Regions from separate parts of the Kutzneria sp. NPDC051319 genome, predicted to be linked through region 2. Evidence: riboswitches for the same ligand, from Rfam matches in the RefSeq annotation. Region 2 holds a riboswitch; each other region holds the start of a gene.
The links. A riboswitch is a leader RNA that binds a small molecule or an ion and turns the genes downstream of it on or off. The one in region 2 is predicted to bind cobalamin.
Positions count from the first base shown of each region.

Region 1: another riboswitch for cobalamin. It lies ahead of AB0M73_RS17860 (CbtB-domain containing protein); the one in region 2 lies ahead of cobM (precorrin-4 C(11)-methyltransferase).
Region 3: another riboswitch for cobalamin. It lies ahead of AB0M73_RS35855 (HoxN/HupN/NixA family nickel/cobalt transporter); the one in region 2 lies ahead of cobM (precorrin-4 C(11)-methyltransferase).
Region 4: another riboswitch for cobalamin. It lies ahead of AB0M73_RS19255 (ribonucleoside-diphosphate reductase subunit alpha); the one in region 2 lies ahead of cobM (precorrin-4 C(11)-methyltransferase).

Region 1 covers NZ_JBFBAM010000015.1:90,223-94,141, reverse strand. The annotation lists gene AB0M73_RS17870 (cyclodeaminase/cyclohydrolase family protein) at 1-500, shown strand, start outside; gene AB0M73_RS17865 (bifunctional 5,10-methylenetetrahydrofolate dehydrogenase/5,10-methenyltetrahydrofolate cyclohydrolase) at 497-1,318, shown strand; cobalamin riboswitch at 1,353-1,485, shown strand; gene AB0M73_RS17860 (CbtB-domain containing protein) at 1,518-1,733, shown strand; gene AB0M73_RS17855 (CbtA family protein) at 1,760-2,599, shown strand; gene AB0M73_RS17850 (histidine phosphatase family protein) at 2,518-3,153, shown strand; gene AB0M73_RS17845 (tetratricopeptide repeat protein) at 3,254-3,679, shown strand.
Region 2 covers NZ_JBFBAM010000012.1:175,031-178,949, forward strand. The annotation lists gene cobJ (precorrin-3B C(17)-methyltransferase) at 1-727, opposite strand, end outside; gene cobM (precorrin-4 C(11)-methyltransferase) at 724-1,560, opposite strand; cobalamin riboswitch at 1,613-1,786, opposite strand; gene AB0M73_RS15395 (precorrin-8X methylmutase) at 1,866-2,402, shown strand; gene AB0M73_RS15400 (SIS domain-containing protein) at 2,484-3,233, shown strand; gene AB0M73_RS15405 (YafY family protein) at 3,275-3,919, opposite strand, start outside.
Region 3 covers NZ_JBFBAM010000054.1:27,544-31,462, reverse strand. The annotation lists gene AB0M73_RS35870 (hypothetical protein) at 285-425, opposite strand; gene AB0M73_RS35865 (heavy metal-associated domain-containing protein) at 448-654, opposite strand; gene AB0M73_RS35860 (metal-sensitive transcriptional regulator) at 682-963, opposite strand; cobalamin riboswitch at 1,170-1,385, shown strand; gene AB0M73_RS35855 (HoxN/HupN/NixA family nickel/cobalt transporter) at 1,611-2,582, shown strand; gene AB0M73_RS35850 (superoxide dismutase) at 2,711-3,334, opposite strand; gene AB0M73_RS35845 (hypothetical protein) at 3,462-3,919, shown strand, end outside.
Region 4 covers NZ_JBFBAM010000016.1:184,839-188,757, forward strand. The annotation lists gene AB0M73_RS19245 (TetR/AcrR family transcriptional regulator) at 1-525, opposite strand, end outside; gene AB0M73_RS19250 (SDR family oxidoreductase) at 548-1,222, opposite strand; cobalamin riboswitch at 1,391-1,600, shown strand; gene AB0M73_RS19255 (ribonucleoside-diphosphate reductase subunit alpha) at 1,710-3,919, shown strand, end outside.

The DNA of each region.
Region 1 (3,919 bases), on a different contig from region 2:
TGTCGATGGTGTGCGAGCTGACCGTGGGCCGGCCGAAGTACGCGGAACACGAGCCGACGATGCGGGAAGCGCTGGCACGGGCGACCGAACACCGGCATACGGCGGTGGAACTGGCCGACGCGGACGCCGAGGCCTTCACGGGGGTGACGGACGCGTACCGGCTGCCGAAGGCCACCGACGACGAGAAGGCGGCCCGGAGCGCGGCGATCCAGGAGTCGCTGGTGCGGGCGGCGGACGTGCCGCTGCGGACGGCGGCGCTGGCGGCCGAGATCCTGGAGCTGGCCCGGCGGATCCGACCGGGCGCCAACGTCAACGTGCTGTCCGACGTGGCGGTGGCCGCGGTGTCGGCGCGGGCGGCCATGCAGGCGGCGGCGGTGAACGTGGCGGTGAACCGGGCGTCGATGACCGACGTAGCCACCCGAGCCCGACTGGAAACGGAACTGGCCCGTATCGGCGAAGAGGTCGCCGCGGCCGAGAAGTTCATCGAGGAGCTGGCATGACCCTCATCGACGGCCGCGCGGTGGCCGCTGCCATCCGCACGCAGGTCACCGCGGACGCGGCCCGGCTGCGCGACGGCGGCATCACCCCGACGCTGGCGATCGTCGTCCCCACCGACGACGAGGCCACGGCCTGGTACGTCCGCTCGATCGTGCGCACGGCGGACAAGGTCGGCGTGGCGGTGCGCGTGGTGGACGAGCGTGAGCTGCTGGGCCCGTGCCTGGACGAGCTGTCGGCGGACCCGACGGTGCACGGCGTGATCTGCCAGACGCCGTTGCCGCCGGGCCTCACGCGGGACGAGATCGCCCTGCACATCGACCCGGCCAAGGACGTGGACGGCGCCAACCCCACCAGCCTCGGGCGGCTGGCGGCGGGCCTGCCGGCGTTCGCGCCGGCGACGGCGCAGGCCGTGGTGGAGCTGCTGCGCGCGCACGGCACGACGATGGCCGGCGCGGACGTCGTGGTGGTGGGCCGCAGCACCGTGGTCGGCAAGCCGGCGGCGCTGCTGCTGCTCGCGGAGAACGCGACCGTGACGGTGTGCCACTCCCGCACCAAGGACCTGGCGGTGCAGACGAGCCGGGCCGACATCGTGGTGGCCTGCGTCGGCAGCGCGCACGTGCTCGGCGCCGCGCACATCCGCCCCGGCGCGGTGGTGATCGACGTCGGCACCAATCCGACCACGGACGGCGGCCTCGTCGGCGACGTGGACACCGACGCGGTGGAGCCGATCGCGGAGGCGATCACGCCGGTGCCGGGAGGTGTCGGCCCGGTGACGACCGCGCTGCTGTTGCGCAACGTCGTGTCGGCTGCCTCACGCTGAGCTCATACGCCCTGCTCGGCGGATTGACGTGCGTTGATCGGGGTCCGTAGTGTGCCACGCTGAGTGATGGAGTGCGTAAGCCGGTGGAAATCCGGCGCGGTCGCGCCACTGTGAGCCCGGGTTCTCGGATCCGGGCGAGCCAGACACCACGCCATCACCTGCCCAACGAACGGGACGCACGATCCCCGAAGGAGGCTCCGTGAGCACCATTCCCGTGACCACCGCCGTTCCGACGCCGGTTGTCCTGCCGCTGCCCAAGGCGATGCTGTGGCTGGGCGGCACCGTCCTGCTGGCGCTGGCGATGTACTACTTCATCGGCATCGACCAGGGCGCCACCTCGGTCTTCGGCGACAACATGTACATCCACGAGTTCGTGCACGACGCGCGTCACTTCCTCGGTTTCCCCTGCCACTGACCAACTCTCGGGCAGGACAACCGAACATGGAAAAGCGAATCATCCTGCGGGGCGTGCTGGTCGGCGCCCTGGCCGGGCTGCTGGCGTTCGTCTTCGCCCGGATCTTCGCCGAGCCGCAGATCCAGGCCGCGATCGACTACGAGAGCGGCCGCGACGAGGCCCAGGAGCTGCTGAACAAGGCGGCCGGCCTGCCCGCGGGCGACGAGGGTCCGGAGATCTTCACCCGGGCGATCCAGGCCAATGTCGGCATCGGCGTCGGCATCGTGCTGTTCGGCGTGGCCATGGGCGCGCTGTTCGCCGTGGCGTACGCGGTCTGCCTCGGCCGGGTCGGCAACCTGCGGCCCCGCACGCTGTCGGTGCTGGTGGCCGGCGGCGGCTTCCTCGGCATCTACCTGGTGCCGTTCGTGAAGTACCCGGCCAACCCGCCGTCGATAGGCCACGGGGCGACCATCGGCGTCCGCGGCGCGCTGTACGTGGTGATGATGGTCTGCTCGGTGGCGTTCCTGGTCGGCGCCGCGGTGCTGGGCAAGCGGTTGGCCAAGCGCTTCGGCAACTGGAACGCCACGCTGCTAGCGGCGCTAGCTTTCGTAGTGGTGACAGGCGTGGCGATGGCGCTGTTGCCGTCGCTGGGCGAGCTCGCGGCCAACGTCCGTGACTACGGCCCGCAGGCGACCGAGACTCCGCTGCCGCTGCGCAATCCGGCCGGCCAGATCGTCTATCCGGGCTTCCCGGCCGACGTGCTGTGGGACTTCCGCTTCTACTCGGTCGCCGCGCAGGCGATCATGTGGGCCGCCATCGGCCTGCTGTTCGCGCCGCTGGCCGAGCGGTTGTTGGCGCCCAGGGCCGAGCGGGTGGCGGCGTCCTGAACCGGATCTTCCTGGTCTGCCACGCCGCCACCGAGGCGGTGCGGCAGGCCCGTTTTCCCGCCGACGAGCCGTTGTCGCGACGGCCGTCGGCGGTGGCCGGCCCGGCCCGGTTGGACCGTCTCGCCCGGGGACCCGAGCTGCGCTGCGCGCAGACCGCCGAGGCCCTCGGTTGGGACGCCGCTGTCGACGACTCCCTGGCCGATCTCGATCACGGCTCGTGGCGCGGCCGGTCGTTGGCCGAGATCGACCAAGGCGACCTGATGGCGTGGATGACCGATCCCGAGGCCGCCCCCCATGGCGGCGAGCCCGTCAGCTCCGTCCTCAAGCGCGTCGCCGCCTGGCTGGACCGCGCAAGCGACGTCGGCCGCCTTGGCGTGGTCACCTCGCCCGCCGTGGTCCGGGCCGCAGTCCTAGCAGCGCTAGGGGCGCCGCCTTCGGCCTTCTGGCGCGTAGACGTCTCCCCGTCGACCGTCACCCAGCTCACCGGCGCTCCCGGCCGTTGGACCCTCCGGGAGACCGGCCTTCCCCTGGACGATCCGCATACGTTCGGGTGACTCCCGGTTGCGACGCTGCTTGGACTTGGTTCGCTTTACTCACCCTGACCGCGATGATCACCGTTCCCGCCGGTCTTTCGGCCACCGGGATCAAGGACAAGTGGTGGACCGGCCTCATCGCCGGCGCCGCAATCGTGCTGGCAGTGTTGGCCAAGCCCTTGTCCGATCGCCTTCAGCGGCTCACCACCCGCCGCGAGGACACCGATCTCGCCGTCCTGAACGGCTGTCTGGTCACCGCTCGCGGCGATCTCCCGACCGTGCGCCGGATTCGATTCGGGAGTTGGGTCGGTTGGACGAAGCCGAGCACGAGCTCCGCGCTGTCCTCGAGATCCACACGCGGCTCTTCGGCCCCGAATGCCACGACACTCTGATCAGCCGCAACAACCTCGCACTCGCGCTCCGCGCGCAAGGACGTCCGGACAAAGCCGAACGCGAGTGGCGGACCATTCTTGATCTGCACACCCGTCTGTCCGGGGCCGACCACCCGGACACCTTGACCATCCGCAGCAACCTCGGCCTCACTTGAGGACCTCGGGCGATTGGACGAGGCCGAGCAGGAGCTCAGCACTGTCGTGCGACTCCACACTCGCATGCTGGGACCAACGCACCCGGAGACGCTGAGCAGCCAAGACGACCTCGTGCTGGTGCAAGCGCTGCGCGAGGAGGCCGAGGGCTAGCCGAACCGGGTGTCGGGACCTACACTGCAAACGTTTCCACAACGTTGCAGCGCCGCCGCCGCACGACTTGGTGGGAGGGTGTTGTGCGT
Region 2 (3,919 bases):
GGGGCGTCACCAGCCAGTCGCCGAACCGCCGCGTGCTCGACGAACCGATCAGCACGGTGGTGGTCATGCCGACTTTGTCGCAGTCGAGGTCGGCGAGCGTGGTGAGCTCGACGCGCTGCCCGTCGCGGGCGATGTCGGCGACCAACGCCACCGGGGTAGTAGGCGCGCGGCGTTCGAGCAGAACTTCGCGGGCGCGGTCGAGCTGCCACGGCCGCCCCTTGGAGCGGGGGTTGTAGAGCGCGATGGCCAGGTCCGCCTCGGCGACGGCCCGTAGCCGGCGCTCCACTTCCTCCCAAGGAGTCAGCAGATCGGACAGCGTCAGGCAGGCGAAGTCGTGCGCGAGCGGGGCGCCGACCAGCGCCGAGGCCGCGAGCGCCGCGGTGACGCCGGGCAGCACGCGGACCTCAGGTCGTGCGGATTCCTCGATTTCGTACGCATTGCTCAACGCCAACGTCGCCATGCCGTACACACCGGCGTCGCCCGACGACACGAGCACCACCCGCCGGCCGCCGGCCGCGGCCTCGACGGCCTGCTCGGCGCGGAGCTTCTCCTCGGTCATCTGCCCGCGGACGACGAACTGGTCCGGGCGAAGGATGTCGTCGCAGGCGTCTATATAGGCGGAGTAGCCGTAGACGGCCTCGGCGTCGGCGATCGCCTCGGTCGCGGCCGGTGTGCGGTGTCGTGCGTCGCCGGGTCCGAGACCGACGATGGTGAGCACGCCGGTCATGGCAGCCTCCGCTTCTCCACCGGAATCGGCCGGCCCTCCGTGGTGCCTTCGGCCGACCGCCGCCGACAGCCATGCGAATAGGCCGGGTCGTACAACCTGGTGCGCTGGACCTCGCGGTCGGCGCGGAGTGCTTCGCCGACGAGCACCAGTGCGGCTGTCCGGATCCCGGACGCCCGCAGATCGGCGGCGAGTTCGCCGACGGTGGTGGTGACGATGCGCTCGTCCGGCCACGTCGCCTTCGCGACGACGACCGCCGGCGTGTCGGCGGAGTAGCCGTTCCCGTCGGCGAGCAGCTCGGCCTGCAACTGCTCGGGACGCTGCGCGGAGAGGTAGACGGCCATCGTCGTGCGGTGCGACGCGAACGAGGCGACCGTCTCGCCGTCGGGCATCGACGCGGCCGTCCGACCACCGGCCAGGCGTGTTAACACGATCGACTGCGAAACCATCGGTGAAGTCAGTTCACAACCAACGGCCGCCGCGGCGGCGCCGAGAGAGCCGACGCCCGGCACGATCTCGTACGGCCGACCGGTCCGCCGACACCAGTCGATCTGCTCGCCGATCGCCCCGTACACGGTCGGATCGCCGGAATGCAGCCGGACGATGGCCGCTTCGGGGTGGCTCGCGTAGACCTCGAGCACGTCCTCCAGCGTCATGCCGGCGGAGTCGTGCCGCTCGGCCGCCGGATTGGCGTGGTCCAGCACCTCGGCCGGCACCAGCGACGACGCCCACACCACGACGTCGGCCCTGGCCAGCCGGTCGGCGCCGCGGAAGGTCATCAGGTCGGCCGCGCCGGGGCCGGCGCCGACGAATGAGATCAGTCCGGGTGGGATCACCGCGGGAACCGCCCGAGGCGCAGCGCGATGCCAGCCATCACATCCTCCGTGCGACGCGTGTCAGTCGCGTGGCCGGTCTCCTGGCTCCCGGATCACCGCCGTCGCCGCGCCTTCCCAGGCGCACGCGCCCAGTGGCTGTTGCTCTGCGGGACGACTTCCCGGTCACAGTGGCGGGACCGCGCCGGATTCGCACCGGCTTCCCGTAACCACGCTCGCGGAGCAGGTTAACTGACGCGTGGGTGTGCCGACACCGCCGACTACGGTGTGAAACAGTCCAGCCGAGGGGAAGCCCAGTCGTGCCGCGAGTGCCTCATCCGATCGAGTCGGAGTCGTACGAAATTCTCCGCCGGCGCGTCGACACCGGGGGGATGGGGCCACTGTCGCGGGCGGTCGTCGAACGCCTCGTGCACACCACCGCCGACCCCACCTGGGCCGGTGACCTGCTGGTCGACGAACAGGCGCTGGCCGCTGGCCGGCAAGCGCTGGCCGACGGCGCACCGGTGGTCGCCGACGTCCGGATGGTGGCCGTCGGCATCACCAGCCGACCGGCGATGGTCGTCGCCGAGACGGCCGGCGGAGTTGAGGAGTTCGTACGAAAAGCTCCGGTTGGCGCGGTGTGGGCCATCGGGCAGGACGTGTCGATCGTCACCGAACTCGTCGCGCGTTGTCGGGCCGGCGAGATCCGGCCGGCATTGGTGATCGCGTTGCCGGCCGGGTTCGTCGGCGCAGTCGAGGCGAAGCGGGCGGTCCGCGAGCTCGGCGTGCCGGCGTTGACCAACCGCGGCGAACGCGGCGGCGCGGCGCTGGCGACCGCGGCCGTCAACGCGCTGCTTTACCTCTGACGCAGGCGTGCCAGGTGATCGGTTTGCCATTAACGTGACGAACGCTGACGTGGCAAGTTGCTGACGACGGGAGAGTGGCGCATGTCCATCGGCCAGGACGAGTTCGTGTCGGCGGCCAAGGACCTGATCGACCAGTTGGTGACCACGCAGCGTGAGGCCATCGCGGCCGCCGCCGCGTTGGTGGCCGACTGCGTGCTGGCCGACGGCGTGGTCCAGGCGTTCGGCACCGGTCACTCGCAGGGACTGGTGATGGAGATCGCCGGTCGGGCCGGCGGCCTGATCCCCACCAACAAACTGGCGCTGCGCGACATCGTCACCTACGGCGACGCCCCCGCCGACTCCCTCGGCCCGCACACCGAGCGCGAACCGGCGATCGCCCACCGCGTGTACGAACTCGCCTCGCCGCGCCCGACCGACCTGTTCGTCATCGCGTCCAACTCCGGCGGAAACGGCTCGATCGTCGAAATGGCCACGCTCGTCAAAGAGCGGGGTCACGGCCTGATCGCCTTCACGTCGCTGGCCCACGCCACCGCCGTCGAGTCGCGGCATCCGTCCGGCAAGCACCTGCACGAGCTGGCCGACGTCGTGATCGACAACTGCGGCCCGATGGGCGACACGCTCCTGCCGATGCCCGGCGGCGGCCAGGTGTGCGCGATCTCGTCGATCACCTCCGCCTTCGCCGCCCAGATGATGCTGGCCGACGCCTGCGCCCGCCTGATCGCCGCCGGCAAGACGCCGCCGGTCTACCTGTCGGCCAACGTCCCCGGCGGCGACGAGCACAACAAGTCCCTCGAAGAGCACTACTCCGGCCGCATCCGCCGCGACCCGTAGACCACCGACCCGCGAACGAACACCACCGGGCCGTTGGTCCGCTACTCCGGCGCCATCCGGGAGGCGGCGTAGAACTCGGCGAGTTTGGCGACGGTCGAGGTCACCTTGTCGCGGAGCTCGGCGGGGTCGAGAACCTCTAGTTCGGCGCCGAACCGGAGGAACTCGCCGTGGGCATGGCGGAGGGTTTCGATCGGGACCACGGCCTCGACCCAGCCTTCGGCATCGGGTGCGGAAAAGGTGGCAGTGACCAGGTCGGCGACCTGGCGGCCGATGAAATAGGGGAGGGCCCGCACGCCGTCGGGGGACAGCCGCACGCGGGCTCGCTGGCCGCGCATGCGGACCTCGAACTGGCCGGCCCAGTCGTGCCAGTAGGCGGCGAGGTCGAAGTCGGCCGGACGGGCGAAGCGCTCGTCGAGGGTCTGCACGGCGAGGACGTTGGAGACGCGGAAGGTCCGCAGGTCGGCGCCGGCCAAGGCGACGAGGTACCAGGTGCCGGCCTTGAGCACGACGCCAAGCGGGGCGAGACGGCGGGTGACCTCGCGAGGGGTCTGCCAGCGGCGGTAGCGGATCTCGACCATCCGCTCGTTCCAGACGGAATCGGCGATTTCGGCGAGAAAGGGAACTTCGTCGGCCTCCCGCAGCCAGCCGGGGGCGTCGAGATGGAAGCGTTCACGGATGCGGCTGGC
Region 3 (3,919 bases), on a different contig from region 2:
GTCGGACGCTTGGACCTCGCAGTTCGCCCGGCCGGCCCCGTCGGTGTAAGTTTCAGAGACCATGATCAGCAGTGGTCTGGCTCACCGGTGTGGACCATGGCGCGTGGGAGCCGTTTTCGGTCGGGTCGGCGAGTTGGTGGCGGTTCGCGCGCGCCGTGGTCACCGTGGCTCCGCCCACCGCTGATTCACGCCCGCCCGCCGCCAGTACGCCGCGCTCACGCCGACCGAGATCAGCGTGCCAGCAGGATCACCGGCGCGGTCAGCGCGGCCGGCACGATCAGCCGCTACCTGAGCGCACGCGTCGGATCGGTCGGCTCGGGCGCGGTGTCCACGGGCGCGGGCAGCGCGGCGGTGTAGCCGGCGGACTCGACGACCGCCACCAGGTACTCGGGCGCGATGGTGGCCGGGCGCGTCGCGGAGGTCATCGCAACTCCTTCGAGAAGTGCGTCAGCCGACCAGCTGGTAGCCGGCCTCTTCGACGGCGGCGCGGATGTCGGCCGCCGGCACGTCGCCGTCGCTGGTCACGGTGAGCCGGCCGGTGGCCAGGTCGACGTCCACCTGCTGCACGCCCGTCACCTCGCTGACCTCCTCGGTCACCGAGCTGACGCAGTGCCCGCAGGTCATGCCCTGGACGGTGTAGGTGTTCTCGGCGATCAGTCGTTCTCTCCTCGAAAAGTGTTGTCAGGACCGGACCAGGCGGGCGATCGCGTCGCCCGCCTCCTTGATCTTCTCGTCGGCGCTCGTACCGCCTTCGGCGATGGCGTCGGTGACGCAGTGTCGGAGGTGCTCGTCGAGCAGCGACAGGGACACCGCCTGCAACGCCCTGGTCGCGGCGGAGATCTGCGTCAGGATGTCGATGCAGTACTTGTCCTCGTCGATCATGCGCTGAAGCCCGCGGACCTGTCCCTCGATCCGGCGCAGGCGACGCAGGTGCGCCTCTTTGCTGTGGGCGTAGCCGTGCATCGTCGTCCTCCTGGGGATCGGCGCCCCGCGGCGCGGCCGGCTGCTGGTGGCCGAGGGAACCGCGGGCCAAGCCCTTTATACCCGTAGGGGGTAGGCGTACGTCGACAGGGGCGGCGAACGTCCCGTACGGGAATTCGCGCCGGCGGTGTGAATGGTTCAACGTCAGCCGCTGAATCCTTTTCCGCCGCGCGACTGCCGTCGTGAACTACGGTGTGTCCGTCGACGGTTCGGCCGCCCCGATGTGGGACGGTCGAGGCAAGAGGGAACCCGGTGTGAATCCGGGACTGCCCCGCAGCGGTGAGTGGGAACGACCGCCGTCATCGAGCACTGGGCGCGCACGGCGCCTGGGAAGCGACGGCCAGTAGGACCGAGCGATCGGGTGCCCACGAGTCCGAAGACCTGCCGCCGGCGCGCGTGCCACCCGGCACGCGCGGGTTCCTGGGCCTCTCGGGCGGGCCACGGACGGTCACGGCCGTGGTCTGCCTGGTGGTGTGGGGACCCTTCCGCACGCTCGCGAGGAGTCTGGCGTGACCGAACCGGCGTCACCTGTCCCGTTCCGCAACGCTGTGCTGGGGCACAGACACGACTGGCTGCGCATCGCCGGCGTGCTCGGCGTGATCGCGGTGCTCCATCTGGTCGCCTGGGGAATGCTGTTGCTGGCCGTGGTTCCCGGCCACTACTCGATGGGGACCCAGGTTTTCGGTGTCGGCCTCGGCGTCACCGCGTACACCCTGGGCCTGCGGCACGCGTTCGACGGCGACCACATCGCCGCCATCGACAACACCACCCGGAAGCTGATGTCCGACGGCAAACGTCCGGTGTCGGTCGGGTTCTGGTTCGCGCTGGGCCACTCGACGGTGGTGCTGGTGTTGGCGGTGCTGATCGCCGCCGGCGCACAGGTGGTGGGAGCGCTGACCACTGAGGACTCCGGCGCCCACCAGACCCTGGGCCTGATCGGCACCAGCGTGTCGGGGCTGTTCCTCTACCTGATCGGCATCCTCAACCTGCTCGCGCTGGTCGGCATCGTCCGGGTGTGGCGGTCGATGCGTGCCGGTGCGTTCGACGAGGACGAGTTGGAGGCCAGGCTGAACGAGCGCGGCTTCTTCAACCGCTTCCTGGGCGGCATGACCCGGTCGATCAGCCGTCCCGGCCAGATGTACCCGGTGGGCCTGCTGTTCGGCATCGGGTTCGACACCGCGACCGAGGTGACGCTGCTGGTGCTGGCCGGCACCGGCGCGGCCAGCGGTCTGCCGTGGTACGCGATCGTGGTGCTGCCGCTGCTGTTCGCGGCGGGCATGTCCCTTTTGGACACGGTGGACGGCACGTTCATGAACTTCGCCTACCAGTGGGCGTTCGCCAACCCGGTTCGGAAGGTCTACTACAACATCGTGATCACCGGCCTGTCCGTGGCCGTGGCTCTGCTGATCGGCAGCATCGAACTGGTCGGCCTGCTGCAGGACAAGCTGGGCCTGACCGACCCGTTCAGCGGCTGGATCGCCGATCTCGACCTGAACAACGTCGGCTTCCTCATCGTCGGGCTGTTCGTGGTGGTCTGGGCGGTGGCGATCGCCTACTGGCGTCTGGCCGGCGTGGAACGGCGCTGGCGGGTGCGGGACTGACCGTCAGAGGGACGGCTGCCAGCCCCCAAGGGCGAGCGGCCCCGGCTTGGCCGGGGCCGCTCTCACGGCAGAGGGGCTTTGTCGGAGCATCCACTGCCGAGTCTGTGTGCCGTGGTGGGGCTGTCGGTTCAGGTCGTCGGCAGCGTGCTGCCGCCGGCGCGGGCGATGTCGAACCGCCGCGTCACGTCCGACCAGTTGACCAGCGACCACAGCTTCTGCACGTAGTCCGGGCGCACGTTGCGGTACTGCAGGTAGTAGGCGTGTTCCCAGGCGTCGAACACCAGCAGCGGGCGGGTGTTCATGCCGACGTTGCCGTGGTGGTCGTAGACCTGCTCGACGACCAGACGCTCACCCAGCGGCTCCCAGGCCAGCACGCCCCAGCCGGAGCCCTGCACGAGGGTCGTGGCCGAGGACAGCTGGGCGGCGAAGGCGTCGAACGAGCCGAAGTGCTCGTCGATCGCCGCGGCCAGCTCGCCGTCGGGCTTGTCGCCGCCGTCGGGGGAGAGGTTCTCCCAGAACACGGTGTGCAGCACGTGGCCGGACAGGTTGAACGCGTAGGTCTTCTCCAGGCCGACCAGGCCGCCGAACTCGCGCTTGTCGCGGGCCTCGGCGATGCGCTCCAGGGTGTCGTTGGCGCCCTTGACGTAGGCGGCGTGGTGCTTGCTGTGGTGCAGCTCCAGGATCTCGCCGGTGATCGCCGGTGCCAGCGCGCCGTAGTCGTACGGCAGGTCCGGCAGTGCGTACTGGCCCATCGTGGCCTCCCAAGCTCCCTCGGATCTTGTTGCACATTGATCCTAGTTGCAACCTACTGGCTATAGCATGTCGGGTCCATCGCCGGATCGAGTCGGGCAGCTGAGCAGGGACGGCTAGGCTGCGCCGGTGCCCGCAGCCCCGCACGCTGCCGATCGAGCACTGCGCGTGCTCCGGGGCTGCCTGCTGACCGGCACGTCGGCTGCCTTGACCGTCACGGTGCACAGCGCCGCCGGCGGTGGTGTGCCCGACCTGGGGCTGTTCCTGGTGCCGACCGTGCTGCTCGCCGGAGCGGGCACCGCGGTCGCTGAGCGGATACGCCTTCGCGGCGTGATGATCATGGTGCTCGGCGGCATGCAACTCGATGTGCACCTGCTGCTGTCGATGAACGCGGCCAGCCACGAGTTGCTCTTTGCCGGCCACGCCGTGGCGGGACCACTGCCCATGGTGTTGGGGCATGCCCTGGCGACGCTGCTGCTCGGGGTGATGCTCAGCCGCCTCGACACCGTGCTGATGGCCATCGTCGCCGCGGTGTCCACCGCACTGCCGGCCCGACCGTTCGTGCTCCCCGGCGTGGGCGCCAGTCG
Region 4 (3,919 bases), on a different contig from region 2:
GTCGCGGGGGGTGCGTGCCCGGACCTGCACCCGGACTCCGACCCAGGCGTTGAAGGTCACGGCGGTGGCGGTTTCGACATCGATACGGTCGGTGACGGAACCGTCCCGCTGACCCTGGCGGATCATCCCCGCCAGCGTCTCGCGCGCCACCGCCGAGTGCTGCGCGAGTCGCTCGGCGACGGCGTCGTCCGAAGGCCCCAATTCGGTGGAGCTGTTCACGAACAGGCAGCCGCGGAAGTCGTCGGCCGGCGATTCGAGCAGGAGTGAGAACAGGGAGCGGATCGCCGAGAGGCCGTCGGCCGCGGCCTTCTCGCGGAACCCGTCCTCTGCCAGCGTGAGGTAGCGGTCGAGCGCGCGAAGGTAGAGCGAGTGCTTGTCCCCGAAGGTGTCGTACATGCTGCGCCGGCCGACCCCGGTGTGCTCGACCAGATCCTGCACCGAGGTCGCCTCGTAGCCGCGCCGCCAGAACAGGTCCATCGCGTCGGCGACGGCCGTGTCCGGATCGAATTCCTTGTGCCGAACCATGGGGACAAACCTCTCACACGGGCTAGACGGCCGCGCTCAGGCCGGCCTTGACGTTGCGGGTGAACTCGTCGAACAGCACCTCGGGCGTGCCCTTGGCCACGGCGTCCAGGGTGGTCGACGCGACCTCGGCCGGGTCCGACTTGCCCTCGGTCACGTGCGCGGCCATGTCGGTGTCCATGAAGCCGACGTGCAGGCCGGTCACGGTGATGCCCTTGGGCGCCAGCTCCTCGCGGACGACGTCGGTCATCGCCCACTCGGCCGCCTTGGCCACCGAGTACGCGCCGGACCACGCCGGGTGGGCGAACGACAGCACCGAGGCGACGTTGAGGATCGCGCCGCCGCCGTTGGCCTCGATGGCCGGCGCGAACGCGCGGATCGCCGCCAGCGGGCCGACGAAGTGCACCTCAAGCTGCTCGCGGACGGTGTCGAGGTCGGGCTCCAGCAGTCCGGGCGCGCTCCCGATGCCGGCGTTGTTGATCAGGAGGGTGGCGTCGGCGGCGACCTTGGCGGCGGCCTCGATGCTGGTGTGGTCGGTGACGTCGAGGCGCAGCGGGGTGACGCCCTCGATGTCGATGGTCTCGGGGCGGCGCGCGGTGGCGTACACCTTCGCGCCACGGGCGACGAGCTCTTCGGCGAACTTGCGGCCCAGGCCGCGGTTCGCACCGGTCACTACGGCAACAGTCTTGGTGAAGTCCATGTCGACGACGATAGTCTGTTGAGAACGAACGGTGCAATAAGAACCTCGGTGACCGCGGCCACACGACCTCCGGGAGCCCGCGCCGGCCGGGCTGAGACGTGGACCGGGTTCGGCCTACCTGACACGCCGACACAACATGTGGGTTCTTGCGACTGATCGTCGTCCATGTATTGTGCTCACCGAGCTGGTTCGGCCGTCCCGCCAGGGCGGTCGTCGTAAGAGGGAACCCGGTGCGAATCCGGGACTGCCCCGCAGCGGTGAACGGGAACGACCGCCGTCACGAAGCACTGGACGCAGGTGTCCGGGAAGCGACGGCCAGTAGGTGCCGACCAGGCATGCCCGTGAGTCCGAAGACCTGCCCGCTCGCCCGTTCCGCACCGTGGACGGGCTCGTGTCCAGGCCCCGAGGGAGGGCGTGGGGACTCCTCGCGGCCGCGTGCCGCCTGTGTCCTCGCGCCCAGGGCCCACAGCGTGCGAGGAGCAAGGCCGTGAAGCCAGCCGTGAAGACAGTCGTGCGGGTCGATGCCGACCCCCACCCGACGATGCGGGTGCGCAAACGCAGCGGCGCGTTCGAGACCGTCGACGTGAACAAGATCGTGAAAGCGGTGGGCCGCAACGCGGTCGGCCTGTCCGAGGTGGACCCGCTGCGGGTCGCGACCAAGACGATCAACGGCCTGTACGACGGCGCGACCACCGAGGAGCTGGACCGGCTGTCCATCCAGACGGCCGCGGAACTGGTCTCGGAGGAGCCGGAGTACTCCCGGCTGGCCGCGCAGCTGCTCGCCGCGTACATCGACAAGGAGGTCCGCGGCCAGGGCATCCACTCGTTCAGTCAGAGCATCGCGCTGGGCCACCGCGAGGGCCTGATCGGCGACGAGACGGCCAAGTTCGTGGCCACGCACGCCCGCAAGCTGGACGACGCGATCGACGCCGACAACGACCGCCGCTTCGAGTACTTCGGCCTGCGCACCGTGTACGACCGCTACCTGTTGCGCCACCCCAATTCCCGGGCGGTGCTGGAGCGCCCGCAGTACTGGCTGCTGCGCGTGGCCTGTGGCCTGTCGCACACCGCGGCCGAGGCGATCCGCTTCTACCGCCTGATGTCCTCGCTGGCGTACCTGCCGAGCTCGCCGACGCTGTTCAACTCGGGCACCCGGCACACCCAGATGTCCTCGTGCTACCTGCTGGACTCGCCCCGCGACGAGCTCGAGTCGATCTACGAGCGATACGCGCAGGTGGCGCAGCTGTCCAAGTTCGCCGGCGGCATCGGCGTGCAGTGGTCCCGGGTCCGCTCCCGCGGCGCCCTGATCCGCGGCACCAACGGCCACTCCAACGGCATCGTGCCGTGGCTGCGCACGCTGGACGCCTCGGTGGCGGCGGTCAACCAGGGCGGCCGGCGCAAGGGCGCGGCCTGCGTCTACCTGGAGACGTGGCACCCGGACATCGAGGAGTTCCTTGAGCTGCGCGACAACACGGGTGAGGACGCGCGCCGCACGCACAACCTGAACATCGCCAACTGGATCCCGGACGAGTTCATGCGCCGGGTCGAGGCCGACGCCGAGTGGTCGCTGTTCGACCCGGACGAGACGCCGGAGCTGCCGGACCTGTGGGGCGAGGACTTCGACCGCGCCTACCGGGCGGCCGAGGAGGCCGGCCGGGCCGTGCGCAAGGTCAAGGCCCGCGACCTGTACGCGAAGATGATGCGTACGCTGGCCCAGACCGGCAACGGCTGGATGACCTTCAAGGACACCGCCAACCGCACCTGCAACCAGACCGCCGAGGCCGGCAACGTGGTGCACCTCTCCAATCTCTGCACGGAGATCCTGGAGATCACCAGCGACGCCGAGACCGCCGTGTGCAACCTGGGCTCGGTCAACCTGGGCGCGCACGTGGCCGGCGACGCCCTGGACTGGACCAAGCTGCGGGAGACCGTCCGCACCGGGGTCACGTTCCTGGACCGCGTGATCGACATCAACTACTACCCGACCGAGCCGGCGGGCCGGTCCAACCCGCGCTGGCGGCCGGTCGGCCTGGGCGTGATGGGCCTTCAGGACGTGTTCTTCAAGCTGCGCCTGGACTTCGACTCTCCCGAGGCTCGCGAGCTGTCGACCCGCATCGCCGAGGAGATCTACCTCACGGCCCTGGAGACCTCGGCCGATCTGGCCGCCTCCGCCGGCGCGCACCCGGCGTACAACCAGACCCGTGCGGCGCAGGGCGATCTCCAGCCGGACCTGTGGGGCGTCACGCCGACGCAGACCGAGCGCTGGACCGCGTTGCGTGAGCGCGTGGCCGAGAGCGGCCTGCGCAACTCGCTGCTGATCGCGATCGCCCCGACGGCCACGATCGCCTCCATCGCCGGCTGTTACGAGTGCATCGAGCCGCAGGTGTCCAACGTGTTCAAGCGGGAGACCCTGTCCGGGGAGTTCTTGCAGGTCAACACCTATCTCGTCGCCGAGCTCAAGCGGCACGGCCTGTGGACCGCCGCCACCCGCGACCAGCTCAAGCGGGACGACGGCTCCGCGCAGGGCCTGGCCGGCCTGCCCGAGGCCAGCCGCTCGCTGTTCCGCACCGCGTGGGAGCTGCCGCAGCGGTCCCTGATCGACCTGGCCGCCGCCCGCGGCCCGTACATCGACCAGAGCCAGTCGCTGAACCTGTTCGTCGCCTCGCCGACGATCGGCAAGCTGTCCTCGATGTACCG